One region of the Cytobacillus sp. GQ23 genome, then DNA from elsewhere that is predicted to be linked to it. Evidence: riboswitches for the same ligand, from Rfam matches in the RefSeq annotation. Region 1 holds a riboswitch; each other region holds the start of a gene.
What was found. Region 1 has a riboswitch for S-adenosylmethionine ahead of AC6CHU_RS19080 (methionine biosynthesis PLP-dependent protein). Riboswitches for the same ligand answer to the same signal wherever they lie in the genome.
Positions count from the first base shown of each region.

Region 1 (7,447 bases):
AGTTTATCAATTGGCACTGCTGTATTAATTTTTGGCAGGCCTTTTTCGACAGTTTCAGGAGGATCGGTTAACTCAGCCTGCTTCTTTTCTTTTGGCACTTTTTCATAGGCAGCCTTCATTCTTTCCAGAACTTCGTTTTGAACGCTTTCAGCTTCCTCTTTGCTGATGATCTTCTCATTTAGAAGCTTATCAGCATACAGCGCTTTCACGGTTGGTCTCTTGCGTACAATATTATACATAAGCGGATTCGTCGTCATTGGCTCGTCCATCTCGTTGTGTCCAAAACGGCGGTATCCGATTAAATCGATCAGGATATCTTTCTGGAATTTAGCACGATACTCGCAAGCAATTCTTGCCGCTGCAACGACTGCTTCTGGTTCGTCAGCATTTACATGCATAATTGGCATTTCATATCCCTTGGCCAGATCACTTGCATATCTGGTAGAGCGTGAATCATGAGATTCTGTAGTGAAGCCGATTGTATTATTGGCAATGATGTGAATCGAACCGCCTGTGTTATACCCGGTCAGCTGTCCGAGATTAAGTGTTTCAGCTACAATACCCTGCCCTGGGAATGCTGCGTCTCCATGAATAATAATGGATAAAGCAGCTTTTGGATCTACCTCCGGGTAACCGGCCTTTGTTCTGTTGTCCTGTGAAGCTCTTGTATATCCTTCAACAAGGGAGCCTACAAATTCAAGGTGGCTTGGATTGTTAGCTAATGTCAGTCTGGCTATGGTTGTATTCTCATCTTTGATTTGTTTATCAAGACCCAGATGGTATTTAACGTCACCTGTCCAGCCGTAATTGATTCCAATGGATCCTTCAGAAGGAACCAGTTCCTTATTTGGCGCATGCTGGAATTCCGCAAAAATCATTTCATAAGGCTTTCCAAGCACATGGGCAAGAACATTCAGCCTGCCTCGGTGAGCCATGCCGATGTTAATTGTTTTCGCACCGTCAGAAACGGATTCAGAAACAATTTCATCCAGCAGCGGAACCATTGTATCAAGGCCCTCAATGGAGAATCTTTTCTGACCGACAAAAGTTTTATGAAGAAACTTTTCAAATTCCTCCACTTCTGTCAGTCTTTTTAATACTTTTAGCTTTTCCGCTTTTGGCATAGACAGCTTGTGGCTGTTGGCGCCTATTTTGCGGCGAAGCCAGTCTTTTTCGTTTTCATCAAATATATGCTGGAATTCAAAAGCAATGGGTCCCATATAAGCGCTCTTCAGGAATTCGATTGCTTCAAGTCCGTTGCGTAAAGGATATGTGGCATCTTTAGTTATGACACCAGCAGGGATCTCTTTTAAGTCATTTTCAGTTAAGCCATATTTGCTTAATTCAAATAAAGCAGTTTCTGATTTATTGTTTCCCAGCGGATAAATATCGGCAGCCAAGTGGCCATATGTACGAATATTATCAGCCAGGCGAATAGCAGCTAGTGTTTTTTCAATCTGTCCGGCATTCATTTGCTGATTTGCTGATGAAGACAGTGGTGCGGTTTCTTCGCTCATAAGAGGGGAACCGTTTTTTTCAAAGTACTCTTTCATTTCAGGATCAATCGACGACGGATCCTCTAAATATCTTTCATAAAGCTCAATAACGTAGCCAAGGTTCGGGCCATGAAATCCCTGTTCAAAAGGTCCCTCACCATTCGTTGGCTTTTTCATGGAAAATTACCTCCATAACTGTTTTGTAAGTAAATAATTTAATACGTTTTTTCTTCCTAAAAATACAATACCCATCATTTGAACGCATTAACAATTCATTTTTACGAATAATAATATTTTTCAGAGGATAAAACGTTTCCATAGTTATTCTAACACGGAAAATCTACTTGTACAAAGATAAAAACATGAATATAGTGGAAAACTATTAAAAAATTTTTTTAGCAATTACTTATTCTAAAAAAATAATTTGTAAAAGGTTACACCTTTATAAATATGAAATAACCGGGTGGCTTTTTGATTTTTGGAGTTCATTTATTTGTTTAGGCTCTTTTTTCAAAAATTGTTGTTTTTTGTTTATGAATTCTGCCCGTTGATTTCCACTCCAGTCACTTGCTTTCCGCGGGGAGGAAAGTGAGCCTCCTCGGCTGCGCCTCCGGGGTCTCACACTTCCCTCTCCTACCGCAGGACATTGAACAAGCTTCTTCGAATCAACAACGCACGAAGGAAATGCGTCAGCATTTTCAAGGATCAAGTGCCCACAGCGAAGATCAACTCAGCAAATTATACTAAGTTATGCAAAAGCAACAAACTTTAAGAAAACAGCCTTTCCTTAAAATAGTCCACGCTGATTTAAAAAGCAACCATCTGCTTTAAGTGGGAAGAATCTTAGCTCCTTAAGCTTTGCTTTCAGAGTCTTCTGCTCCCTCTTTTCCTGCAGAACATTGAATAAGCTTATAAGACATCCCGCTAAGAAATCCAATGCTTTTTATAGGGTCAAGTGCCATTCAATACCAATTACTAACTGAAGCCAAAATAAAAAAGCCGACATGGCGTCCGGCTTAAAAAGTCTCAACTAAGTTAATGTAAATTTGTTTTGCTGCATTTGCTTTTTTTCTGTTTTCTTTTAGGGAAGATTCAATTGCTTCTCTCGTTTCCACAGGAAAATCAAAATGGCCGCAAGTTGTACATTTTTCAAACATTGAACCAGAAACATTTACTTCAATGCCATCCAGGGTCTGGAAAACTGCAGGACCTTCGGATTCGGCAAACCGGTGGCGGCAGTGGCTATGTTCGCGCATATTAGCTTCCCTCCAAGAAAAATGTCATTTGTTCCATTATAAAACAAATATTCTGAACTTTAAAGCGATCTACCTATAACAGTTTATGCCAGATAAAAAGAATAATTTGTATCTTTTTTAGACACATTAAAGTTATTCAAATTCAGGAGGTTTTTCCATGAACATTGGCAGAGCCAAAGAGATTGCTGAGTCTGCTGAAATGCACAATGTTACTTTAAATGGAGTTCCGATCATCATTCAGCATGTAGATGAGCAGACTAAGACAGCACGCATTTACACTAAAGCAGATTCTGAAAAAGAAATGGATGTGCCGGTTAACGATTTAATTGAAGAATGAATAGCCTAAAAAAACTTTCCGATCTGTTAAGGAAAGTTTTTTTAGTCCAGGACTTTGCTTACCCCCCCTGGACTCTTGCTGAATATTTTTTATAACATGAAATATTCAAAAAAGTATTGACTGTTAACGGTTTACTGTAGTAAAGTTTAGAGAAAATTTAATAATTGATTTCTTATCCAGAGAGGTCGAGGGTAAGGCCCGACGACGCCTCAGCAACCTTCAATCATTTTTTTGATTGAAAAGGTGCTAATTCCTGCAAGTTTTCAAAAACTTGAAAGATAAGAAGAATGGCTGTTCACATTAAAAAGTCTTCTTCTTATAGAAGGCTTTTTTTTATTATGACGAAGGAGTGTTTATGAGCATGTATAATATTGACACCAAATTAGCGCAAATTGGAAACAGAAGCGAATCCGCAACAGGTGCAGTCAATCCGCCTGTTTACTTTTCCACCGCTTACCGCCATGAAGGCATTGGCCAGTCTACTGGCTTCGACTATAGCCGAACAGGCAATCCGACCCGCCAGCTGCTTGAACAGGCAATCGCCGATTTGGAAAAAGGCGATCAAGGATATGCCTGCAGTTCAGGAATGGCGGCTATACTTACTATTCTCTCACTCTTTCAATCAGGTGATGAATGGATTGTATCCAAAGATCTATACGGTGGTACCTACCGCTTGCTTGAACAGGGCTTCAAAAAGTGGGGACTGGAAAGCAAATATGTGAATACCAGCAATCCTGAAGTTGTTGAAGAGCTTATCACTGAAAAAACAAAAGCTATATTTCTGGAAACCCCAACTAATCCCTTGATGGAAGAGACAGATATTGGGCTGATAGCTGACATCGCAAAACGGCATAATGTTCTCCTGATCGTGGATAACACATTTTATACCCCCCTTCTTCAGCAGCCGCTAAAGCTTGGAGCTGATATTGTCATCCATAGTGCTACAAAATACCTTGGCGGCCATAATGATGTCCTTGCTGGGTTAATTGTCGCAAAAGGCAAGCAGCTATGTGAGGAGCTTGCTATGAACCATAACGCTGCTGGTGCAGTCCTTAGCCCATTTGATTCATGGCTTTTAATCAGAGGCATGAAGACACTTTCTCTTCGCATGGAACGGCATGAGAAAAATGCCAGGGAACTGGCGGCTTTCTTATCAGGACATGAATCCGTTACGGATGTTCTATATCCAGGCAAAGGCGGCATGATTTCGTTCCGGGTACAGGATGAATCCTGGGTGAATCCTTTTCTGCAGAGCCTCTCCCTTATCTCCTTTGCTGAAAGCCTTGGCGGAGTCGAGAGTTTTATCACCTATCCCGCAACACAGACGCATGCGGACATCCCTGAAGAAATCCGCAAGGAAACAGGTGTCTGTAACAGGCTTCTGCGTTTCTCGGTTGGAATCGAAAATGCAGAAGATTTGAAGGCAGATCTAGAACATGCTTTTGCAAAGGTTGTAAAGGAGGCAGTGCGATGAGCTCAAACTATACATTCCAAACGAAATTGCTTCACAATAATCATAAATTCGATCCGGAAACAGGAGCTGTCAGTGTACCGATCCAGCATGCCTCCACCTTTCATCAAAAAGATATTGATGTATTTGGAAAATATGATTACAGCCGCAGTCTGAATCCAACAAGGGAAGCTCTTGAAGAGGTCATTGCGGAGCTTGAAGAAGGAGTCAGAGGATTTGCCTTCTCTTCAGGAATGGCTGCCATTTCTACAGCTTTTCTCCTCTTATCACAGGGAGATCATGTTGTCATAACAGAAGACGTATATGGCGGGACCTATCGCATGACTACCGAAGTCCTGTCCCGTTTTGGCATTGAGCACACATTTGTTGATATGACAAACCTGGAGGAAGTGAAGGAAGCCATCCGTCCCAACACAAAGGTTTTCTATGTTGAGACTCCTTCCAATCCCCTGCTGAAAGTAACTGATATACAGGCCATCAGCCAACTTGCCAAGCAGCATGGAGCCCTGACATTTGTGGATAATACCTTTCTGACCCCTGCCCTGCAAAAACCGCTCTCTTTAGGTGCAGATATCGTGCTTCACAGCGCTACCAAATTTTTATCCGGACATAGCGACGTCGTGGCAGGCCTGGCGGTTGTGAAAGACCCGGAATTAGGAGCAAGACTTTCCTTCCTCCAGAATTCCTTTGGAGCTGTTCTGGGTGTTCAGGATGCCTGGCTTGTCTTAAGAGGCATTAAAACGCTCCAGGTAAGGCTTGACCAGTCTGTGAAATCAGCTGAGAAAATTGCCCGTTTCCTTCATGATCATCCGGAAGTAAAGAAAGTTCATTACCCGGGCTTTGCCGAGCATCCCGGCTATGAAATCCAGAAAAAACAGGCTGTGAATGCAGGTGCTGTTCTTTCTTTTGAACTTGAAGATGAACAGGCAATGAGAGCATTTGTGGAAAATGCAAAAATTCCTGTTTTTGCAGTAAGTCTGGGAGCAGTTGAATCCATCCTCTCCTACCCTGCCAAAATGTCGCATGCAGCCATGCCTGCACCTGAAAGAGAACAGCGCGGAATTACAGACAGTCTTCTCCGTCTGTCTGTTGGACTGGAGAGCGCAGATGATATTATAGAAGATTTCAAGGCAGCGTTATCTGCTGCAGAACAATCAAAACAATCGATTTTACAGCGGGGGTGATACGATGAGTTTCCTGGATAAATTAAAGAATGAAATCATCATAGCAGATGGCGCGATGGGAACTCTCCTCTACTCCTATGGCACAGACAGCTGTTTTGAAGAATTGAATCTTTCTCAATCAGAACAAATTCAGCATATCCATGAAGCGTACATAGGCGCGGGGGCTGATTTGATCCAAACCAATACGTATGCGGCCAATTATCTTAAACTGCAGCGATATGGCCTTGAAGACTCTGTGAAAGAAATAAACGGTGCTGCTGCCCGGATCGCCAAAAAAGCTGCCGGTGGCCGCGCGTATGTTGCAGGTACAATTGGCGGGATAAGAGGGTTTAAGCCAAACATGATCACACTGGAGGAAATAAAAAGAAGCTTCCGTGAGCAGCTTTATTGTCTGCTGCTGGAAGGTGTGGACAGCATCTTGCTGGAAACGTATTATGATCTTGAAGAACTTGAGACGGTTCTGGCTATTGCCAGAAAAGAAACCGATTTGCCGATTATCGCACAGGTTTCTCTTCAGGAAGCAGGTGTCCTGCAGAACCAGACTTCCATTTCTGATGCGCTGGCAAGGCTCGACGGCATTGGCGCGGATGTAGTGGGAATCAATTGCCGGCTTGGTCCCCATCATATGCTGAAAACACTCGAAAGTGTACCTTTGCCAAAGCATGCCTATCTGTCTGCATATCCAAATGCCAGTATTCCTGCTTATACGGACGGCAAATTCCATTATGAAGGTGATGCAGAATATTTCCGGCAGTCTGCAATTGAATTTCGGAATCAGGGCGTCCGCCTGCTTGGGGGCTGCTGCGGAACAACACCTGATCATATCAAGGCATTTGCTGATGTTCTAAAAGGACTTCCGCCAATCGAGGAAAAAGAGATCAAAGCAGTTAATAAGGTTATCGTTTCAGAAAAAACGGAATCATCAAGAGAGCTCCCTCCCCTTCAGGATATTGTCAGAGAAAGGCCATCGGTGATTGTTGAGCTCGATCCGCCAAGGAAGCTTGATACTGCCCGCTTTTTTGAAGGTGCCAAAGCATTGAAGGAAGCTGGTATTGATTCTATTACTCTTGCGGATAATTCTCTTGCTTCCCCAAGGGTATGCAACTCTGCACTTGGCTATCTTGTCAAACAGCAGACAGGATTGCGCCCTCTTGTGCATGTAACCTGCAGAGATCGAAACATTATCGGGCTTCAATCCCATTTAATGGGACTGCATGCCCTTGGTTTAAATGATATTCTTGCTGTAACAGGAGACCCGGCCCGTGTCGGTGATTTTCCGGGAGCCTCTTCCGTGTATGATGTATCTTCATTTGAATTGATTAATATGATCAAGCAGTTAAATGAAGGATTATCTTTTTCAGGGAAAGACTTAGGCCAGAAAGCAGCCTTTTCTGTTGCGGGTGCATTTAACCCCAATGTCCGTTCATTGGAAAAAGCTGTTGGAAGGCTGGAAAAGAAAATTGAACACGGTGCAGATTATTTCATTTCACAGCCTGTTTTTTCTGAAGAGAAGCTGCTTGAGGTTCATGAAGCTGTGAAAGATTTAAAAGCACCTGTTTATATAGGCTTAATGCCTCTTACCGGCAGCCGTAATGCGGAGTTTCTTCATAATGAAGTTCCGGGAATCAAGATCTCAGACAGTATTAGAAACAGAATGGCCTCTTTAAAGGATGATCCTGCAAAAGCCGGCGCTGAAGGCATTG
Region 1 covers NZ_JCAXER010000024.1:41,063-48,509, forward strand. The annotation lists gene sucA (2-oxoglutarate dehydrogenase E1 component) at 1-1,673, opposite strand, end outside; gene AC6CHU_RS19070 (hypothetical protein) at 2,513-2,752, opposite strand; gene AC6CHU_RS19075 (H-type small acid-soluble spore protein) at 2,910-3,089, shown strand; SAM riboswitch class I at 3,259-3,374, shown strand; gene AC6CHU_RS19080 (methionine biosynthesis PLP-dependent protein) at 3,451-4,563, shown strand; gene metC (cystathionine beta-lyase) at 4,560-5,744, shown strand; gene AC6CHU_RS19090 (bifunctional homocysteine S-methyltransferase/methylenetetrahydrofolate reductase) at 5,749-7,447, shown strand, end outside.

Region 2 (7,447 bases), on a different contig from region 1:
TCCTGGCTGCAGAGAACCGTTTCCTGGCTAGCCATCCCCTTTTCCCTGGCCGTTTCTATCATTTTTTCCCTTTTTTGCTGGATTTCAGTCAGCAGCTGTATTCTTTTATTGCGCAACTTTTTTCCTCCTAATCCTATCCCTTTTATCCAATATTAATGTGTCTACTTGAAGCATTATTACAAGAATTTCTATAAATGTAAATAGATTCGCAATATTAGACAATCTTTTTCCAAAGTTATTTTAATCGACACAAATTTCACTTTGGCTTCACACGGTTTCGACACACTTCTGCTGCTTAAAACATGAGGAATCAACAGTATTTGATAAAATTTTTGCAAGTTAGGGTTGTAAAAAATATCCAACTACTATAGTGGAAAAATAAAAAACCCAATGCCGGAGCAATGGGTCAACGTATTATTGATGAACTTCCTTTTCCTCATAAATTGGCACCCATCCTTCTGAAGATACAAAAATTCTGATGGCTACCACCTTTCTGTCATCCTGCAAAGTGAAATAATGACGGATATTTTCAGGCACGGAAATTAAATCGCCGGGTTTTAAGTATACCTCAAAAAATTCCCCATCTTTTCCTTGTATAATAAAAACTCCGTGGCCACTGACAATAAACCTTACCTCATCGTCTGTATGATGGTGTTCCTGCTGAAAATTCTGAAGGAGCTGTTCCAAATTCGGCGTATTTTCCGAAAGAGAAATGACATCCTGGGCCATGTATCCTCTTCTTTCTGAAATATCCTTAATTTCTGCAGCAAATGTCTCAAGTATTTTTTGTTTTTCATCATCAGAAAGCAAATATTTCTCCTGAAGGTTTTCTGGCAATTTATCTATTTCCCATTGCTCATAGATAACCCCCTGTTTTTCCAGAAAAGAAGCAACTTCTTCCTGATTCCTGATTTCTTTTTTTGAATTTTTCAGTACGATATATGCCATGCTAATCAATCCTCTCTACTGTTATCTTTCTTATTTAAATCTGCATCTTGTGCCTTACACAACTCTGGATAGCTGATTGGGTCTGTGCTCCAGAAGCCTTAGCTGATAGCGGAACAGAAACTCTGAAGCTTCAAGGATCTTTTTAGCCTCAAAAGAGGTTTTGCCCCAAACAGTAATTCCGTGATTTCTAATTAAAATTGCACCTGAATCTTCATGTACATGGGAAGAGAAACAATTTGCCAGCGCAGGAATATGCGCATAATTTGGAATAATCGGAATTCTAAGGACAGCATCCTCCTCCCATTTATTAAATGCTTTAATGAGCTCTTGCCCCTGAAATGTTACTGCCTCCTGATCTCCATATATTTCTGAGATAACATTATTATCGATTGTATGTACATGAAGACTGCATTCAGCTTTTGTTTTACTGTATATTTCCGTATGCAGAAGTGTTTCAGCGGATGGCTTTAAATGAGTTTCTTCCACCGGACGGCCAAATTCATCCACTAGCAGGAAGTCTTCGGAAGTGCGTTTTCTTTTATCCTTTCCGCTTGCAGTTACAAGGAATTGAAGCGGATTTGAACTGACCTTAATGGCCAGATTTCCGCTCGTCCCCATAAACCAGTCCCTTGCTGCGAGCTCGTCTTTAATATCGGCGAGCTCATTCCATTTTTCCTCAAGTGTGCTCATACTCTCACCTCATTTAATTTTTTTATAACTTCTATGCAATCATAGAACGTTTCAAATGAATTGTGATTAAGGTTCATCTCTTTGCTTTTCTCCAGGAGCAGATCTCTTGCTATGACAAAGTCCGCCTGTTTTGCAGCCTCAAGGTCAGTTACTGAATCTCCGATAACGACTTTTAACGTGTCCTCATCCTCCAGCCTCCTCATAATGGAGGGCTTGCAGCATCCGCAATTATTTTCACATTTTTCATCACAGCTGTGGGGCCATAAGATTTTTATTTTATCGCCGCTAAAATCAGAACTATTGCAGAACACTGCTTTAAAGGGTCCATATTTCTCCAGTACAGGAGTCACAAAAAAATCTATCCCCCCGCTTACTATATAAAGCGGTATATTTTCTTGTGCCAGGTAATCGGCAAAAAGCTGAAACCCATCTCTTATTTTTGCATTTTCCAGGATGAAATCTGTGAGATCTCCTTTCAAATTGCTAGGGAGAAGGGAAAACATCTTTCCTACTCCCTCTTTAATAGAAATCTCCTGATTCAGAACTTGATTTTTTATTCCTTCCCATTGGGGAGGAGCAAAATGTTTCATAATATTGATGATGTTATCACTTTCGGTAATAGTTCCATCAAAGTCGCAAAATACCCCTATTTTAGCCATTCTTAACAGCCGCCTCTTTTGATCCCCACAAATCGATCGCGCTTTTTAATTCGGTGAAGTCTGAAGGAGCATCAGCCAAAGAAACTCCCTTTAAAGTCAAATCAATCGCCTGGCGGAATGCCAAACCGCCTCCTCTTGCCCCATCTGGATGCCCGTGTATCCCGCCTCCGGCATTGATTACACTGTCTATTCCGAAGTCTTCGAAAAGCAAAGGCACTAAACCCGGATGAATGCCGGCTGAGGGTACCGGAAAAGATCTTTTGAAGGAATCTTCCGCATTCAGGTTATCAGCAATGGATAATGCCTGTGTCTTTTCAAGAGCAACAGACCCATAAGGAGATGGGAATAAAGATAAGTCAGCACCCGAATATCTGAGCAGCTTGCCCAAAAGTAAAGGATAAGAGATTCCATAAAGGCTTGAAGCTGAAAGAGCTCCGCTAACTGCAGGATGTGCCATGATAGGCAATTCAATTTCATTATCTTCTCTTAAGGACTGCAAAACATCGAGTCCATAAGAAAATACATTGAACAGCAGAAGATCTGCACCAAGACTTGCTGCCTTCCTTGCCTTGTCTTTTAATTCAAATGTTCTGCCTGTTAAATTCACAGCATAAAGGGTTTGATGGCCCGTTTCCTCGTAAACTTGCCTTAACACCTTTTTTCCTTCTGCTATCCGGGCTTCAAACGGTGTAAGGCTGTTTTCAAATAAAATTTCGTCATCTTTTACAAGATCAATGCCCCCATAGGCCTGTTCTCTTAGCTGTGAAGTCAAAAAATCCATATCTTTGCCGAGCACTCCTTTGAAGATGCTCATCAAAAGAGGTCTGTCATACACATTTAATTTCTCTCTCAGTCCTTCAATTCCAAATCGAGGTCCTGGAAAAAAGCTTTTAAGTTCATTGGAAAACTCTAAATCCAGCAGTTTTATCTTTCCGTCCAATGACAGTTTTCCAAAAACGGTTGTTAATATTGCCGGTAAATCAGGACTAAAATTAACAGCAGGATAGGCGATCTTAATGATCGCAGCTGTTTCCTTGCTTCCTGTATTTTTTGTCGCTCTTTCAACAGAAACGACCCTGCCTTTATGCTTCTCCAGCTGAAGCTTTTCAAGCACGGGCAAATGGGTCCATGATCCCACCGTTAATCCTAAAGCAATCTCCTCTGCTTTTTTCTCGGGATTATGTTTTTCATCATGTATCAGATACGCTGCAATAATCTCACTCATTAATCTTCTTCCTTTCAATTTCAAAGAATGGAAAAAATAAAAAAACCTCTTCAAATAAGAAGAGGTTAGCATAACAATCTAACATCTCCTTATCTTTCAGCTATTAGCTGCAAGATTTAGCACCGTGCTTTTGTTAAGTCGGTTGCCGGGCTTCATAGGGCTAGTCCCTCCGCCTGCTCTTGATAAGAAAACGAAATCGAGTATTCAGTTAATTTAGAAATTTAATTAAAATTATGACAGTGCTATATACTTTTGTCAATTGAATTTTTGAAAAAATTAAAACAAGCTTAATTTTTGTATTCGCTCCACCGCTTCTCTAAGTCTTTCTTCAGATGTCAGCAACCCGACTCTTACAAATCCTTCTCCAAAGGGGCCAAAGCCGTTTCCGGGTGCCACTGCAATATGCGCTTTTTCAAGGAGATACTCAGAAAACTCTTCAGATGTAAATGATTCAGGAACCTTTAGCCATGCAAAAAAGGAGCCTTTTGGCGCTTGTACATCCCACCCAATTTCCCTGAGACCGGAAATGAGGGTATTCCGTCTGGACTCGTAGATCGAATTCAACTCTTTTACACAATCCTGAGAGCCTGACAGAGCAGCTGCTGCAGCTTCCTGAACAGCTCCAAACAAGCTGACGTAAAGATGATCCTGCATCAGGTTCAATGCTGCGATAACGCTTGCATTTCCAGCGGCAAACCCTACTCTCCAGCCAGCCATATTAAAGGTCTTTGATAGAGTATAAATTTCAATTCCAACCTCTTTTGCTCCTTCTGCCTGAAGAAAACTGACAGGGTTTTTTCCGTCGAATCCAATTCCTCCATATGCAAAGTCATGGACTACGCATATCTCATGCCTTCGGCTTAATTCAACTGTTTCCTGGAAAAATTCTTTGTTTGCGATTGCTCCAGTAGGGTTATTTGGATAATTAAGAAACATCAACTTGGCTGCTTTAAGCTCCTCAGCCGGCAAGTCACTATATACTGGCAAAAAGTTATTTTCTTCCCTCAGAGGCATTGTCACCATTTCTGCTTTAGCCAGCGCAACTCCTGACCAATAATCAGGATATCCCGGGTCTGGAACCAATATCCTGTCCCCAGGGTTTAAAAGACATTGGGGGATTTCAACAAGCCCTGCTTTGCCTCCAAAAAGAATGGCTATTTCAGTATCGGGGTCTAATTCTACACCATATTCCCTTTTATAAAAGTCAGCTGCTGCCTTTTTTAAATACGGGTAACCCTGAAAAGGAGAGTACTTATGGTTTTGAGGGTTATCGGCTGCACGTTGAAGACTTTTGACAATATGATCCGGGGTTGGCAGATCTGGATTTCCCTGTCCCAAATTGATGACATCATAGCCCTGTTCAAGTTTTTTTCCCACCTTCGCAGTCAAAGAAGCAAAAAACTGTTTAGGAAGACTTTTTAAAAGTTCAGATTGCGGATAATTAATCAAATTGTTCACCTGCTTAAAAAAAGGATTGAAAATATAGTCCCAAATGATATAACGTAAATGGTAAGTTGTAAAGTAAAATTTAGAAAGTTTTTATCTATCGGACTAATCATAACATAAGGAAAAGATGATTGTGGGGGAGTAAAGTGAAATTAAGGATTGCTTGTTTGCAAATGGATATTGCATTTGGAAAACCAGAGAAGAATTTTATTGCGGCCGAAGCCATGATTAATAAAGCTCTTAAATCTGATCCAGACGTTTTAGTACTACCTGAACTTTGGACGACAGGCTATGATTTGACCAGATTGGATGAAATAGCAGATCCGGATGCTGCTTTTTCACTGGCATTTTTGAAAGAAATTGCAAAAAAAAATAAGGTTTACCTGATTGGCGGTTCTGTAGCCAAAAAAACAACTGATGGCATTTACAATACTCTGCTGATTGTAGACCATAATGGTGAGCTTTTGCATGAATACAGCAAGCTGCACTTATTCAAGCTTATGAATGAGCACCTCTATTTGAAAGGAGGGGCAGCAAGGGGAGGATTTTCCCTGGCCAACAGGAAGTTTGCAGGAATGATTTGTTATGATATCCGTTTTCCTGAATGGCTGCGTACCCATACAGCGGATGGTGCAGAAGCAATATTTGTAGTAGCACAATGGCCATTGGCACGGCTTGCTCATTGGCGTGCGCTATTAATTGCACGTGCTATTGAAAACCAGTGCTATGTCATTGCCTGCAACCGTTCCGGCTCTGATCCTGCTAATGTCTTTGCAGGTCATTCAATGATTATTGATCCATGGGGGGATGTGCTTGCTGAAGGCACTGAAACTGAAGAAATTCTGCATGCTGAAATTGACCTGGATAAAGTGAAGGAAGTCCGCGGCTTAATTCCGATTTTTGATGACCGCAAAACGGATTTTTACCGCTGAAAATGTTGCAGAGGGCCCTGTCAGGGCCCCTGCTTATCCTTCTATTTTTGCCCACATTTCTGGAGGGTTTAATTCGTAAATCCCATTCTCGCGGTACATATAATGGTTGATTATGAATTCTCTGCGTATAGTTGCATAATCTTCATGAAACTGTTTGATGTATTCGTTAAGCTCTTTTTCTTCATATTTTTTACCCATTTTCAAGCCTTTAATTAAATGTTCAAAAACCATGAGTTTCTTCTTTCTCTGGGCAGGAATATTCTTCAGTTTTCCATCCCTGGTAAAGAAATTTTCAATAACCTTCTGGTTTTCTGAATTTTGTTCCTCCATTTTTTTAACCTCCTCTTTGTCTGCCAATTTTGCAAGAACCCCTGATTGGTGTTTCAATACGGATTCATTTAGATAAAAATACACAGTATTTTTATCTCTTCTTTGATAAACAAGGTTTATTTCCCGCAGTTTATTCAGGTGATGCGTGATAGTAGGCGGGGTTAAGCCGAGCTTTCCGGCTATAGCCTGGCCATGCAGCGGCCCTTTGGCAAGGAGAAATACAATCCGGATTCTGGTAGGGTCTCCCATTGTCTTATAAAATGCTACTAAACGATTTAATTGCATAAGTAAAGTACCCCATTTCGATTTTTATCTAATTAGATAGTAATCGAATTTAGTTCATTTCGTCAATAGAATTTAAATAAACCAAAAAAATCACCTTGAAAGGGTGATTTTGATAACTATTTAGCATAATGGGCTCCTTCAAGGGATAATAAAATTTCTTTAATTTCTGTCCTGCTTCCCGCATAGCCAGTTAAAGATTTATTTTTGCCGATAACACGATGGCAAGGAATAATGATTGGAAGGCGATTGGCCTTGTTTGCCTGTCCAATGGCCCTCACAGCTTTATCTTTCCCTATCCCGGCAGCGATTTCCTGATAGCTTCTTGTTTCGCCAAATGGAATGAGGCAAAGCTCTTTCCATACTGCTTTTTGAAAATCCGTTCCATTGGGCTCTATAGGGATATCAAATTCCTTCCTATGTCCGTCAAAGTATTCCTCAAGCTGGAGAGTACACTTTCTGATTAAAGTATTAGAAGGATCAAATTGCAATGATGATACCTCTTCCCCTTCCATAAAATCATCTTCCCCCATGTATATAGCCGAAAGAATTCCATTTTCTGCTACGATGTAAATATCTCCGACCGGTGTCATTTTTTTAGAATAAACTCTGCCTGTCATATTAATTCCCGCCTTTATAATAAGGGCAAATAGATGTGGAAAACAGTTCCTTTTCCCAATTTGCTTTCCACTTCAATTGTTCCCTTGTGCTCTTCTATAATTTTATATGTAACCATTAAACCAAGTCCAGTGCCTCTTTCTTTTGTAGTATAGAAAGGCTCACCAAGCTTTTTTATTTTATGCGCAGGAATTCCTGTTCCTTCATCCCTTATGGTAATGTGAACTTTATGACCAGGGCCCTTTTGAACGGATACGGTAATATAACCGCCTTTAGGCATGACTTCAATTGCATTTTTAATGATGTTGATAAAGACC
Region 2 covers NZ_JCAXER010000046.1:176-7,622, forward strand. The annotation lists gene AC6CHU_RS24785 (aspartyl-phosphate phosphatase Spo0E family protein) at 1-116, opposite strand, end outside; gene AC6CHU_RS24790 (1,2-dihydroxy-3-keto-5-methylthiopentene dioxygenase) at 415-948, opposite strand; gene AC6CHU_RS24795 (methylthioribulose 1-phosphate dehydratase) at 1,003-1,638, opposite strand; gene AC6CHU_RS24800 (2-hydroxy-3-keto-5-methylthiopentenyl-1-phosphate phosphatase) at 1,635-2,297, opposite strand; gene AC6CHU_RS24805 (2,3-diketo-5-methylthiopentyl-1-phosphate enolase) at 2,290-3,522, opposite strand; SAM riboswitch class I at 3,609-3,711, opposite strand; gene AC6CHU_RS24810 (pyridoxal phosphate-dependent aminotransferase) at 3,799-4,971, opposite strand; gene AC6CHU_RS24815 (carbon-nitrogen family hydrolase) at 5,115-5,900, shown strand; gene AC6CHU_RS24820 (DUF2087 domain-containing protein) at 5,934-6,515, opposite strand; gene AC6CHU_RS24825 (methylated-DNA--[protein]-cysteine S-methyltransferase) at 6,632-7,132, opposite strand; gene AC6CHU_RS24830 (PAS domain-containing sensor histidine kinase) at 7,147-7,447, opposite strand, start outside.
Region 2: it holds a riboswitch for S-adenosylmethionine, as region 1 does, so the genes downstream of both, AC6CHU_RS24805 (2,3-diketo-5-methylthiopentyl-1-phosphate enolase) here and AC6CHU_RS19080 (methionine biosynthesis PLP-dependent protein) in region 1, are expected to answer to the same signal.

Region 3 (7,447 bases), on a different contig from region 1:
AGACCCAAGCTGATAGCATATAAAAAAACAGAGACCTTCACAAAGCTTCCTAGTACCCACGAAGCTGTAATGATAACTTCAAAGTTCTCGAAAAAACCAAATACACTGATGGCACGGACGATTGAATATACAGGATAAAATTGGTTAACAGATGAAACCCCTAAAAAAGTAAGAACAAAAAAATTAACATATAAGAGGAGCAGCACAATATACAAAGCTGATTTCATCCCCGACCTTAATCCCTTTTTTGAATCACTGATAAAAGGAAAGATAAAGGCAAGAAGAAACAACTCACTGAACCATGAGCTATGCACCAAACTCCCTTTCATAACAGGGAGCAATCCATTCTCTAAAACTGGCCTCATATAGCTAAGATCAATTTCCTTAAGCAATAAGAGCAGTGATAAAGAAGTAACCATGAATAAAGTTGTGCAAATTACTGCAGATCTGGCCATTACTTCAATCCCGCCACGAACCGCCAAAGCACTGACAAAAACGATAGTAATGGAAAAAATGACGGAAGGCGTCTGCAGCATCACGTTGCCGGTAATGAAATCTGAATACTGTCTGATGACAATGCCTGTAGTATGCAAGTAAAAGGAAACAAGAAAGAAATTAAAGAGTTTACCAAGTGCTTTTCCAAGTATTTGCTCACTGTATTCGATAGGGGTCATCCTTGGAAATAATTGATGAAGCTTCCATGCAATGAATACCGTGATAAAACCGATTATAGAACCTGCTATAGGCGTCATCCACATGTCATGCCCGGCTAACCTTCCCGATATGGATGGAATCGAAAGCACACCTGTGGCAATGATAGCCGGGACAATTAAAAATTCCATTTGCAGGGCCGATATTTTTCCCTTTTCCAGCATGTCCATCTCACCGCCATTTTGACTTATTTACCTGCCGCTATTTTCAGGACCTGGTTTTAAGCTGGACCCTTGTTTAGTTTTGTTGTATTTTCCTGTGGAATGAGCGCGCTGATTCATTTTCCATAAAGGCGAACGAAAGAGTGTGTCCTTTACCGCATTTTTTTGCAGTGTTGATACAGGAGTCAGGTATGGTAAACCGAATGATCTTAGCTCTGATAAATGGATGACGAGCAGGATTAGTGCAAGCATTACACCTATTAATCCTAAAGCGCCGCCAAGGAGTATGATGGGAAACCTCAGTAATCGAATGGCAAGTCCCATTGAATAACGGGGGATCATGAAAGATGCAATACCCGTAATACTCACTACAATAATCATAGGTGCAGAAACAATCCCCGCTTGAACAGCTGCCTGACCAATTACAAGGGCACCCACAATACTAACAGCTGAACCTACTTGTTTTGGAAGGCGTATCCCGGCCTCTCTCAGTCCTTCAAAAGCAACTTCCATTAGAAGGACTTCCACAATGGCAGGGAAGGGGACACTTTCTCTGGAGGACGCAATGCTAAGCATCAGGTCCATGGGAATCATTTCCTGGTGAAATGTTGTTATGGCAACATATATGGCAGGAAGGAATAGGGATACAGCTAAGAAAAGAAACCGAAGAGACCGGATGAAGGTACCAATCCAAAACCTTTCATAATAGTCCTCCTGTGATTGAAACAAACTGAAGAAACTCACGGGAGCAATTAAAGTAAAAGGTGTCCCTTCAATCATTAATACTGCTCTTCCTTCAAGTAAATTTGCACATACCACATCCGGACGTTCCGTGTACAATAACTGGGGAAAAGGAGAATACGGGCTATCTTCAATGAATTGTTCGATATAGCCGCTTTCCAGTACTCCGTCAACAGTAATGCGATTAAGACGGCTTTCTATTTCCTGTATCAGAGTTTTATCCGCTATTTCTTCAATATATGAGATAACTACCTTCGTCTTCGTATATTTGCCTACATGCAGAGTCTTCATTTTCAGTCCCGGGTCTTTAATGATCCGGCGCAGTAAAGATGTATTGACACCGAGTGATTCAGTAAAGCCTTCCCTCGAACCCCGAATGGAGGTCTCAGCCTGCGGTTCTTCTATCGAACGCTTTTCAAATTTGGCTAATCCCAGTGAAAGAGCTTCATCATACCCATCAAAAAGCACTATTGGGTTCCCGATGCTTATTGAGTCGATACAGTCAGCGGTTGTTGCCAATCTTTTAATACTTGAAATCGGCAATCGGTTTTTCACAGTATGAAGGAAGTCGTTTTCGATATTCATGTTTTGATGCAGTAAGGTTCCAAGGACCAGCTCGTCAAGCTTTTGGGTATCACTTAATCCATCTATATAAATTATGGCTGCGTCAATTTTATTTAAGGCAAAATAACGGAAAATCACATCTGAACTCTCTCCATAAAGTGAGGAGAAAAATTGTATATTGTCTTCCAGCTTTTTTGATAAGAGGATGTCCTGTGATGTCAACTCGGGCTTAATCTGTTTTTTTACTCTTTTTTTTGAAGGACTCCTTTTAAATCGAAACACCACAATTTCCTCCTCAGGCAATATGTATATCCTTAAATTTCCTTAGAATTGAAATAAATATACAGGAAGGCAGAATCATGCGTTTCTTACATGGCAATAAACCACCAAAGTCTTGCCATCTTGCTAAAAATATGCAATACTTGATTGAAAATAAATTAATATACATACAAATTCTTATCCAGAGAGGTGGAGGGACTGGCCCTGCGAAGCCTCAGCAACCCCTGATTATGTCAGGAAGGTGCTAATTCCAACAGAGTTGACGCTCTGGGAGATAAGAGGTCGATTTGATAAGTTAAGGCCTCTTATAAAGGGGCCTTTTTTGGTGCTCTTTTATGCTCCCGTGCTAAGTGTTTAATATAGTACGAAGAAAGCGGAGGAATGACAAATGGAAAACAGCGTTATACAGGTACCGGAAGCATATTCGAGTATATTACAGGAATCTGCTGTGATGGGCTTCGGGCAATCATGTGATAAAAAAACAGGATTTTTACTAAAGGGGCTGGCTGCCTCCAAACCGGGTGGAAGCTTTTTGGAGCTGGGGACAGGTACGGGAGCTTCTGCTTCATGGATAATGGATGGGATGGATGAAAGCAGTAAGCTTACGACCGTTGATATAGATTTGAACGTGCAATCCATTGCGAAAAAATACCTCGGAAAGGACGCCAGAATCACATTTTGCTGTGAAGACGGAGCAGCTTTTATTCGAAATCTATCTGAGCGATTCGATTTTATTTTTGCAGATACGTGGCCCGGAAAATTCGAGCTCCTGGACAAAACCCTGGACCATTTGAATGTTGGCGGTTTTTATGTGATTCATGATGTGTTTCCGCAGCAGAAATTGCCTGAAGAATTTAGAATCAAAGCTACTAAACTTCTCAAAACTCTGCAGGACAGACCAGATCTCGACATTACCGAATTGGATTGGTCTACCGGACTGATACTCGCAGTGAAGACTGCAGTTTGACAGAAGAGATATGAGGAGGGGATCCCATGAGTAGCATTATAAATTCGTTTGGAACTGTGCTGCATGAAGAAGAAAACATTATTGAATGCTTAACCTGTTCATTAGTATCGCATTACTGTTTAGCCCCGCTGCCCGGATTGCTGGCGGCAACAAATAAAAGGCTGCTATTTTATGGATTATCTGCATCTGAATCAACAAAGGAATTAGTTGAAGAATTTGCATATATCGATATAACTTCCATTAAAGAAAAGAGGGGAATAACGGGCAAGCATATTCATATGTACTATAACGATGATTTTTTTAAATTCCAGCAAATCGAGGGGATGAATATGTTTGATTTTATGGCAGCGGTTAAGGAAAAGCTCTGCACGATTACAGATCCGGCAAAAGAGCGATATCCCGTAAGATAAGCGCCCTTTTAGCGGATAGATGTTAAACATTTAAATAATTTTTCCAGGTATTAACCATTAATTGGACCCCCTTCTCAATTTCGTCCATTGAGGGTGCCCCATAGCCAAGCATCACATGGTTGGCGGGTTTGTGAAGCTGGTACATAGGCGAAACAGCATCAATTTCAACTCCCGCCGACTTTGCCAGTTCAATTGCTTTAGGTTCATTTAATCCTTCTGGTAATATCACGATAATGTGCAAACCTGCTGTATCACCAATTATGTCAAAATGCTCTCCTAAATGCTTTGACAGGCTTTCGATTAAACAGTTCCTCTTGGCCCGATATAACGTTCTCATTTTTGCTATATGAGATGTATAAAGTCCTTCTTCCATAAATTTTGCAGCAGCCCGCTGGTCGATTCTTGAAACATTAGACTTTTGATTAGCATTAAATTCTTCATATCCCTGCTGCAGTGATGCCGGCATAATCAGATAGCTGATCCGAAGTGCAGGGAGCAAAGTTTTTGAAAAGGTGCCAAAGTAAAGAACGCGTCCGCTGGAATCCAGATGGGCCAATGACGAAATCGGTGTCCCTTTATAGCGGAATTCAGAATCATAGTCATCCTCAAGAATGTAAGCGTCCTGTTTCAGTGCCCAATTTAACAGTTCAGTCCTTCTGGCAATAGACATAATTGTACCAGTAGGGTATTGGTGGGCCGGTGTTGTATATAATAGTTTTACCGGCTTATCAGGTACACAGCATCCTTCATCGTTCACAGGAATAGGATGATATTCCAGCTGCAATTGCTCAAAAACGGATCTTGCCCTAATGAAACCCGGATCTTCTATTCCGACGGCTTTTCTCTTGAAAAACAAACAGACATTCAGTAACTGCTGTTGAAATCCGCTGAATAGATAAACCTGTTCCGGCTTGCAGGCCAATCCTCTGGCTTGCTGCAGGTATTGTGCAATCTGCACCCGCAAAGAATAGTCACCCTGCCACGGAGCATTGGCGGCATTGGATTTATTAAGCTCTTTTCGATAAAGTCTGTTCCAGTGTTTATAGGGAAAGGCAGAGGCATCAATCTGCCCGTTTTTAAAATTTATTGAAGACTCACCATGTACTTCTTTTTCCAATTCTACTGATCCATGCTCATTATAGTGCCATTCATCCTTAATTTCCGAAACAAAATATCCTCTTCGTTCCACTGTATAACAGTACCCTTCACTCTGGAGCTGTTCATAAGCCGTTTGAACAGTCACGATGCTTACGCTTAACTGCTCGGCGAGTTGCCGCTTTGAAGGAAGCTTGGCATGAGCAGGCAGCTTTTTATCAAAAGTCGCCCTTCGGATTTGTTCATAAATTTGCTTATATTTTGCTTTATGATTCGAAAGAAGAATTTGAAGCTCCATTAAATCATTCCCTGGTATTATATTAAAATTCATATTTGGTTATTTTTATCATACCAGAAATCGATTTTAATAGATGCAGGGAGAGTGATAATATGAAAAAATTAGAAAACAGTTTAGTGCAGTTAATTCCGATAAATCTCGAGCATGTAGAGGGACTTTATAAAGCTGCCCAGGATAAAAGAATATGGGAGCATATGTCGGTTGATTTAACTGACAAAAGCCGGGTTATTCAGTATGTTGAAGATGCAATCCAAAAACGGGAGAGAGGAACTGATTTTGCGTTTGCAATTGTTGATAAAAAATTAGGAGAAATTATCGGTGCTACCTGGTTTCTAGATATATCATCCCAGCATAAACGGCTTGAAATCGGGTCCACATGGGTGAATCCTGCTTATTGGAGCTCAAATATTAATACTAACTGTAAATATTTATTATTAACATATTGTTTTGAAGAACTTGCCCTTAATCGTGTACAAATTAAAACCGGGCATGAAAACCTCCGTTCACAAAAAGCGATCGAAAGAATCGGTGCTGTTAAGGAAGGCATTCTTCGAAATCATATGATAAGAAAAGAAGGAGCAATCCGTCATACGGTTCTTTATAGTGTCATAAGGGAAGAGTGGGGCAAAGTAAAACGGCATTTTGAAGAACACTTGCTTTATTAAAAGCAGTTTGAATAGATGGAGCATCTCAGCCAAGAGGTATATAATCGATAGTAAAAGCGACTAGAAAGGTGTGGGTAGAAGTGAAAGCCGCTTCTTTTTTTCCTGACAACATCAAATCAGCACTTCAGAATACTCCTCCCGGGGAGTGGATTCCTGAGATTCCGGATGAGTGTATACGCCTTCATTGCGGCTATCCGGCTCCTGCCCTGATCCCTTATGAAGAGATGAAGGCAGCTGTAAACGGTTTATTAGAGAAAGAACATGATTTGCCGCTCCATTATATTGGAAGCCCCAATATTTTAAAGCTGAAGGAACAGATTTTACAGAGGTTGATAAGACGGGGGATATCTGTTTCGGAAGAAGAGCTTTTGATTACTTCGGGGGCCTGTCAGGCAATCGATTTAATTTCCCGTGTTCTTCTTGATGAAGAATCCGTTGTGGCAATAGAATCTCCAACATATATGGAGGCTTTAGAAATTTTACAAAATTACACTAAACATATCATTAGTGTTCCTGTTGATAAACACGGACTTCAAACAGATATATTGGAAGAGATTTTAGAGGAAAGAAAACAAAAAGGGCTTGCTATCCCGAAGTTTCTTTATACAATTCCCACCTATCAAAATCCAACAGGCACGACGATGAATGAAGAACGCCGGCAGCATATATTGGAGCTTGCCAATAAATTTAATTTCCTTATAGTTGAAGATGATGCTTATGGAGAATTATCATTTAATAAAAATCTCCCCACACTAAAAGCAATGGATCCAAGCAATCGAGTTCTGCATGTCGGTTCGTTATCCAAGGTAGTGGCACCGGGCATGCGTATCGGATGGATAACGGGTGTCAGTGAAATTATCCAAGCCTGTGACTGGTTTAAAAAAGATTTGAACCATCCGTTTGCTCAAGCGGCGATGGCTGTTTATTTAGCAGATACTGATTTTAATAATAAATTAGTAACCTTGAGAGACACATACCGGTCAAAATGCAATGTTATGATCTCCGCACTCAAACAGCATTTCCCTGAATCAGCTTCCTGGTATGTGCCCGAAGGGGGATACTTCGTATGGATGAAAATTCCCGGTGCCGATACATCGGACCTGCTGACAGATGCTCTGGCAGAAGGGGTGTCTTTTATTCCTGGCAAGTACTTTTTCATTGATCAGGCAGCCGGAACGGAATTTCTGCGCCTTTCCTTCAGTTATGCGGATGAGAAGGAAATAACTGAGGGGATTCGCAGGCTGGGAAAAGCTGCAGCGGCCTATCTTTAAATGCATATAACCTATCTCTATGGAACATTTTTATAATAAAAAGGATTAAAGGAAGTAAAGCCTTATTACCTGGTATTGTTAGCCAGTGATAAGGCTTTTAATGTGCTGACGGGCAGTGATCTTGATGAAACAGCCTGTTATCAATTTTATTGATCTTTAGGTGGAAATACAGAAGTTTGGTGAAAAGAAATTACAGGGGAAATGAAATATTTATAGAAAGTAATCAGTGATGTATATTAATTTCTTTATCCTAAGGAGTGATTTTCAATGCGTTTTCGGAAAGCA
Region 3 covers NZ_JCAXER010000007.1:100,401-107,847, forward strand. The annotation lists gene AC6CHU_RS07840 (GerAB/ArcD/ProY family transporter) at 1-881, opposite strand, end outside; gene AC6CHU_RS07845 (spore germination protein) at 903-2,459, opposite strand; SAM riboswitch class I at 2,631-2,737, shown strand; gene AC6CHU_RS07850 (O-methyltransferase) at 2,845-3,423, shown strand; gene AC6CHU_RS07855 (PH domain-containing protein) at 3,450-3,833, shown strand; gene pdxR (MocR-like pyridoxine biosynthesis transcription factor PdxR) at 3,856-5,226, opposite strand; gene AC6CHU_RS07865 (GNAT family N-acetyltransferase) at 5,319-5,891, shown strand; gene AC6CHU_RS07870 (aminotransferase-like domain-containing protein) at 5,972-7,162, shown strand; gene AC6CHU_RS07875 (GNAT family N-acetyltransferase) at 7,430-7,447, shown strand, end outside.
Region 3: it holds a riboswitch for S-adenosylmethionine, as region 1 does, so the genes downstream of both, AC6CHU_RS07850 (O-methyltransferase) here and AC6CHU_RS19080 (methionine biosynthesis PLP-dependent protein) in region 1, are expected to answer to the same signal.

Region 4 (7,447 bases), on a different contig from region 1:
GGCAAGAATTCTGTCTTTATTCAAAATGGGGAGTTTTGTGGAGCAGCAGGTGCAATGCTGTCCTTGTAGAACCAGATGATTGAAAGATTCTTTTTTTCAAGATAAAGTTGAAATAGAATGCAAAAAGAAGCAGGTGGCAGATTTGAAGAAAAGATTCTTTACAGTCGGTATGGCAGGCCATATCGACCATGGAAAAACCACATTGACAAAAGCATTAACAAATGTGGATACAGATAGGCTTAAAGAGGAAAAAGAGAGGCAAATATCCATAGAACCGGGATTTGCCCCTTTACATGAAGATGAGGAAATTCAAATTTCAGTAGTGGATGTACCCGGTCATGAACGTTTTATCAGGCAAATGATTGCTGGTGTTGCAGGTATTGACTTAGTCATCCTGGCTGTGGCAGCTGACGAAGGAGTTATGCCGCAAACAAGAGAACACCTTGAAATTCTTGATTTTCTGGGGATCCGCAATGGCATTGTTGCCATAACTAAAATTGATCGTGTGGATGAAGAGTTCACCGGCCTGGTAAAGGAAGAAATCTTTGAGGAACTGAAAGGTACAGTTTTTGAAAAAGCTCCATTTATTTTAACAGATAGCCTTTCAGGCAAAGGTATTGAAAAGCTAAAGGAGCAAATTATCCATACTTTGAAGAAACAGGACAGACGGGATGTAAAAGGTCCATTCCGCCTTCCAATCGATCAGGTATTTACTGTGAAAGGCCAGGGAACTGTAGTAAGAGGCACAGTTTATGAAGGTATAGTAGAGGAAGGACAGCTTCTGAAAATCATGCCAAAGGGTATTGAGACCAGGGCACGCCAGCTGCAGGTTCATCATCAGCCCGCAAAGGCGGCATTTGCAGGCCAAAGGGCGGCCATTAACCTTTCGGGTGTGTCAAAGGAGGAAATTGAACGGGGCGAGGTCCTCGTATCCTCGGAGCATTTCAGCATTACGAAAATTATTGATGTTTCAGTAAGAATGGTGGGAGATTTAGAGCATATCGTCAAACAGAGAATGCCGATCAAATGTCATATTGGTACAGCCGAGGTCATGGGCAAAATTGTCTTTTTTGACCGAAATGAATTATCCAATTCTGAAGGAGAAATCCTCTGCCAGCTCCGTTTAGAAGAGGAAGTTGTCGCCAAAAGGGGAGACAGGTTCATTTTAAGGCGGCCAAGTCCCCAGGAGACAATCGGCGGTGGCTGGGTTATCGATCCTAATGGGGAAAAATACCGGTTCGGCCAAAAAACCATTGAAGATTTAAGCAGAAAAAAAGAAGGGACACCGAAAGATCGTATAAAAGCGGCGATGTCCGAAGAAATGGTCCTAACACCTTCACAAATTATAGCAAAAACCTCGCTTGATGAATGGACGGTTAAAGAAATTTTAAAAGAAGAAGACTTTCTGAACATTAATAACAAGGAATTCACTTTAGTAGTCATTAAAGAGGCAATAGAGGAAGAGATAGCTGACCGCCTGAATGAGTTCCACCAGGAAAATGCAATGAAGCAAGGGATTAATAAAGCAGAATTGCTTCAGGCAATGCAGAATAAATACCCTAAAATACTGGTTGAATTTGTTTTGAATTCAGGGATTAAAGAAAATCTTTTCAAACGCAAAGGCCAGTTTCTGCAGTATAAGGATTTCTATCCCCATGTACCTAAAAGCTGGCAGAAACGCACTGACAATCTAATTGTTGAATTAAAAAAAGATGGCTATACAGTAAAGCCTTTCGATCAATATTATGCTTCTGCAGGAATCCCAGAGAATCTCAAAGGAGACTTAAAACGATTTTTGGAAGACCAGGAAATCGCAGTTCCGCTTGATGCTCAATACTATTGGCATGGTGTTCATTTTAGAAAAGCAGTGGAAGAACTGAAAAAGAGCACTGCTGCTGAATTTGAGGTTGGGGATGCAAAAGAGATATTGGGTCTTTCCAGAAAGTATATGATCCCTTTCCTTGAAAAACTTGATTCTTTAGGAATGACACGCAGAGCAGAAAATAAAAGAATTTGGATTTAAAATATCTTATTTAGAAGGATCAGCATCTGAATGCTGGTCTTTTTAGTTTGTTCAGAAGAAAAAAGTTTAATTAGAATAATTTGAATTATGGTGATAAACTACCCATGTCTTCCTGAAATTATGGTAATTAACCCAATTAAATGCAGGATAAATGTACTGCGAATTAACCAATAAAGGAAATAACATGAAAAAATTGATATTTTTTCTTATTTGTCCATTATTTTCAGATAGGATTTTACTAGAAATATTACTAATATTAGGATGTCAAAGAAATTTAAGGAGTGTACAACTTGAAGAAACAACTACTTACAATGGCTGCGACAGCTGGTTTTTTGATTACACCGTTCAATGGAGAAGCAAGTGCACATGAAAATAAATATATAGTTCAGTCTGGTGACACCTTATGGGGAATCTCTCGCTCTAATAATCTTTCAATTGAAGAGTTAAAGACATGGAATAATCTATCAGGCTCAATAATTTATAAAGGACAAGCTCTGACTCTGCTGGCACCGCACAGCCATGACGCAGCAGCTGGCGGTTCTTCTGTCAGTACAGTCAGCTACACAGTGAAATCAGGCGATACTTTATGGGGAATTGCAAGAACACACGGCCTTTCTGTCAGTACCCTTAAGAGTTTAAACAGAATCAGCAGTGACACGATTTATCCGGGACAAAAGCTAAAAGTGAAAGGTTCGGCTAACACTGCTGTACCTTCTCTTCCTGCTAGCACTGGATCTTATACTATCCAAAGAGGAGATACTCTTTCAGGTATTGCATCTCGCCATAACCTATCGGTTTCACAGTTAAAAGCCTTGAATAATCTTACTTCAGACATCATTTATGCCGGCAAAACGATAAAGGTATCAGGTGCTGCAGCAAGCAAGCCGGCAGAATCACAGGTAGCTGCTCAATCGACATCCAAGGTAAATGAACTTATTTCTGAAGCAAAAAAATACATCGGTTCACCTTATAAATGGGCAGGAAGCACTCCTGCAGGATTTGACTGCAGCGGCTATTTGAACTATGTATATGGGAAAGCAGGAATCTCTATTCCTCGTACAGTTGCATCCATTTGGAGTGCCACAAAACATGTTGCCTCACCAAAAGTGGGAGATTTGGTATTCTTTGAGACTTACCAATCAGGTCCATCACATGCTGGAATATATCTTGGCGATTATAAGTTCATTCATGCCGGTTCTTCACGGGGTGTAGAAATAAGCGATATGAATAATTCTTATTGGAAGCCTCGTTACTTAGGGGCAAAAACCACTTTTTAGTTATAAAAAAGTACTCAGCGCTTTAATAAGCACTGAGTACTTTTTTTTAATCTCTTCGATCATTAAAAGTCTTGGAAAGAGCTTCCTTTGCGTCTCCCCATTTTTCCTCGGTTTGTCCTTTTAACTTATCCATATTGCCTTCCGCTTCTTTAGATTCGTTATTGGTCAGTTTGCCGTATTGTTTTTTTAATTCACCTTTAAATTGGTCAGCATTCCCTTTTGTTTGTTCTCTATTCATATTTGCACCCTCCTAAGTTATTGCTTACTTCTTAAATACCCAAAATGAAAAAGTCCAAACAATTGATATAATAAAAAAGCATTTTTATTTCTCAAACCATAACGAATGTGTTTCTTATAATGATGGAAAATTAAAAACTTATTGACAATTTATTATTATAGATATATTATTTTTACTATCAATTAAATAATTTACTTATCAAGAGTGACTGAGGGATCAGGCCCTATGACGTCCGGCAACCTCCATAATGGAACGGTGCCACTTCCTGCAGAATGATTTCATTCTGAAAGATAAGTCGTGATACATAACGATGCCTCTTTCCCGAATGGAAAGAGGTTTTTTGTTTGAAAAGGGGCAATGAAACTGGGGGGATCTGCATGATAGAAATTAAAGAACTTGAAAAAGTCTATGAAACTAAGAAAGGTAAAGTAACTGGTGTTGATCATGTATCGCTTAAGATTGAAAAAGGGGAGATTTTTGGCATCGTCGGATACAGTGGAGCAGGCAAAAGCTCTTTGCTGCGGTGTTTAAATTTATTGGAGAAGCCCACTTCTGGAGAAATCCTTATTGATGGATTATCTTTAACGTCTTTAAGCAAGAAAGAGCTTCGCCAGGCGCGTTTAAAAATTGGCATGATTTTTCAGCATTTTCATTTGGTTAGTTCGAAAACCGTATTCGAAAATATTGCTTTTGCTTTAAAAGCAGCAAACAAAACGAAGACTGAAATAGAAGCACGAGTTCATGAATTGCTTGATATGGTCGGATTAACGGATAAGAGGGATGTCTACCCATCACAGCTTAGCGGCGGGCAAAAACAGCGTGTTGGCATTGCCCGTGCACTGGCAAACAATCCATCAGTTCTTTTGTGTGATGAGGCTACATCAGCACTTGATCCAAGCACTACCAAGTCCATTTTGTCTCTGTTGAAAAAAATTAATAAAGAATTAAATCTGACCATTGTACTAATTACACATGAAATGGAAGTTGTTAAAGAAATATGTGACAGAATGGCTGTCATGCAGGATGGAAAAGTAATTGAAGAAGGTAAGGTCTATAATTTGTTCGCCAGCCCGAGAGAAGCGCTGACCAAAAAGTTCATTAATAGCGTGCTTCAATTTGACTTGCCTGAGAAGCTTTTAAAGGAACGTGAAGGCAAGATTATTAAGGTGTACTTCCAGGGAAGAATTGCAGAGGAGTCTGTTATTTCTGAGGTGTTTCAGCAATTTAAAGTGAAGGGGAATATCCTTCATGGAAAAATCGAATACATTCAGGAAAAACCGCTCGGGATTTTTGTTATGGCGATAACAGGTCCTGTGCTTGAAGTCGAAAGAGCCATTCAATATATTACAGACCGGACAAGGAATTTGGAGGTGGTTCGTGATGCAGCTTGAAAGTTTAATAGCTATACTGCCGGAACTGAATAAAGCATTTTTAGAGACCATTTATATGGTTGGAATATCTATTGCAGTAGCCATCATTGTTGGTCTGCCAACAGGTGTTTTGCTTTTTGTAACTGATAAGGGTCTATTTTTGGAAAATACCGTTTTTAAAAACATTGTCGGCTTCATTGTCAATATGATCCGTTCCATTCCGTTCATTATTCTGCTAATTGCTCTTTTGCCATTAGCTAATTTGATTACCGGAACGACCATTGGACCGACTGCTGCATCGGTTTCACTCTCAGTTGCTGCCATTCCGTTTTTTGCGAGGGTTGTAGAACAGTCTTTAAGAGAGATTGATAAAGGTGTCATTGAGGCTGCTGTAGCAGTCGGGGCTACACCGTGGATGATTGTAAAGGATGTACTCGTACCTGAGGCAAAGCCGGGGATTGTTCAGGGAATTACCATTACGGTCATCAGTCTTGTAGCATACTCTGCAATGGCAGGTATTGTCGGCGGCGGTGGAGTCGGGGACCTTGCGATACGCTTTGGTTATTACCGTTATGACAATACAGTCATGTTCACAACTGTTATTATTCTAATTTGTCTAGTCCAGATTTTCCAATTTGCCGGGGACCGGATCGCCAGATTAGTTGATAAAAGATAAAAATATCATCAGGGGGAAATAAAATGAAAAAGATAACATTTGCATTCATACTTATGCTTACATTTGCTGTACTTGCGGCGTGCGGAAGTGAGAACTCATCTTCCGAGGCAAGCGGTGATAAGAAAAATATCAGCATTGGTGCTACTTCGGGTCCATACAGTGACATGGTCAGCAAAGCAATAAAGCCAATTCTTGAAGATAAAGGCTATAAAGTAAATGTAGTAGAATTTAGTGACTATATCCAGCCTAACCTTGCCCTTTCAAAAGGAGACCTGGATGCTAATCTTTTCCAGCATAAAATTTATATGGAGACTTTTGCAAAAGAACATAATATTGAGCTGTCAGAAGTGATTACCGTCCCAACTGCCCCAATGGGCATTTATTCAAAAAAATTCGCTTCATTCGAGGAAATCAAAGAAGGTTCAGCTATTGCCATACCAAATGATCCAACGAATGCGGCGCGCGCGTTTTTAATCCTTGAGGATGCAGGACTTATCACAATAAATGCAGAAGCTGATCCGCTTACTATTTCTGAAAAAGATGTAGAAGACAATGTCAGGAACCTGCAGTTTAAGCCAATTGAAGCTGCCCAGCTGCCGCGTGCAGTGGACAGTGTTGATTTATCAGCCGTACCAGGAAACTATGCCCTCGCTGCAAAGATGGATTTGCTCGATGCACTGCAACTAGAGGACATGCCAGATAAGTACCGAAATCGAGTCGTAATTGACACGAAAAATACAGATAAACAACTAGCCAAGGACTTAAAGGCAGCTGTTGAATCTGATGAATTCGAAAAGGTTATCGATGAACAGTTTGAAGGCTTCGGTAAGCCGGAGTGGATGAAATAAAAAAATATTAATAAGAGAATGCGCCAGACCTTCTGGCGTATTTTTTTATTTATCAGGCCATAAATCGAATACAATCTATTATTAGTGAAGTTTTCTTAAAATCCTGATAAAATAAACAAGGTCTATTTAATGATCCTCCATAGAAAGGACATATAATATTGTTTTTTAAACAATTGGGAAGATTATTTTTCTTTTTTTTAGTCTTAGCAACTGTATGGCTTTTAGTCTATCAATATATTCAGTTTTCTGCAGATCCTGATTTAAAGGATGGGCCCCCTCCAACCGCTCTTCATCCTGCAGTAGCTGAAAAGAAGGATGAGCTGATCGCTCAGGCTGCCGCTAACGGCATCAATGTTGTCATTACCCAGGATTTCAGAAGTATAGAGGAACAGAATGCCCTATATGAAAAGGGACGTACAGCTGAGGGGAATATTGTTACCCATGCAAAAGGGGGAGAGTCCTACCATAATTTTGGTCTGGCGATTGATTTCGCACTGCTGTCCGTAGATGGCCAGGTGATATGGGATATGCAGTATGACGGAAACGGAAACAGCAAAGCGGATTGGATGGAAGTGGTTGCAATCGCAAAAAACCTTGGGTTTGAATGGGGAGGGGATTGGGCTAAATTCAAGGACTATCCTCATCTTCAACTGGACTTTGGACTTTCCATCTGGGAGCTGCAAAGAGGGAAGAGGCCTCCTGAAGCTGAATGATGATAAAAGAACCTCCACCCATGAATGAGTGAAGGTTCTTCTCTTTTCTTAAATTACCATTTCAGATTGTACATAGTGATACAGCAGCTTAGCCGTATTCTCAATCGAGTCCTCATGTGTACGTTCAAATGCATGGGAAGAATCAATCCCCGGTCCGATTAAGCCATGGACAATATCGTGCCCTGCGCGGATGGCTGCCGAAGCATCAGATCCGTAAAAAGGATATATATCAAGCTTGTACTCAATTCCATTATCCTTGGCAAGCTGAACCAGACGCTTTCTTAGTTCATAGTGGTAAGGGC
Region 4 covers NZ_JCAXER010000026.1:17,386-24,832, reverse strand. The annotation lists gene coaW (type II pantothenate kinase) at 1-69, shown strand, start outside; gene selB (selenocysteine-specific translation elongation factor) at 134-2,023, shown strand; gene AC6CHU_RS19825 (C40 family peptidase) at 2,314-3,300, shown strand; gene AC6CHU_RS19820 (CsbD family protein) at 3,347-3,538, opposite strand; SAM riboswitch class I at 3,731-3,835, shown strand; gene AC6CHU_RS19815 (methionine ABC transporter ATP-binding protein) at 3,916-4,929, shown strand; gene AC6CHU_RS19810 (methionine ABC transporter permease) at 4,919-5,584, shown strand; gene AC6CHU_RS19805 (MetQ/NlpA family ABC transporter substrate-binding protein) at 5,608-6,432, shown strand; gene AC6CHU_RS19800 (M15 family metallopeptidase) at 6,606-7,145, shown strand; gene AC6CHU_RS19795 (M42 family metallopeptidase) at 7,194-7,447, opposite strand, start outside.
Region 4: it holds a riboswitch for S-adenosylmethionine, as region 1 does, so the genes downstream of both, AC6CHU_RS19815 (methionine ABC transporter ATP-binding protein) here and AC6CHU_RS19080 (methionine biosynthesis PLP-dependent protein) in region 1, are expected to answer to the same signal.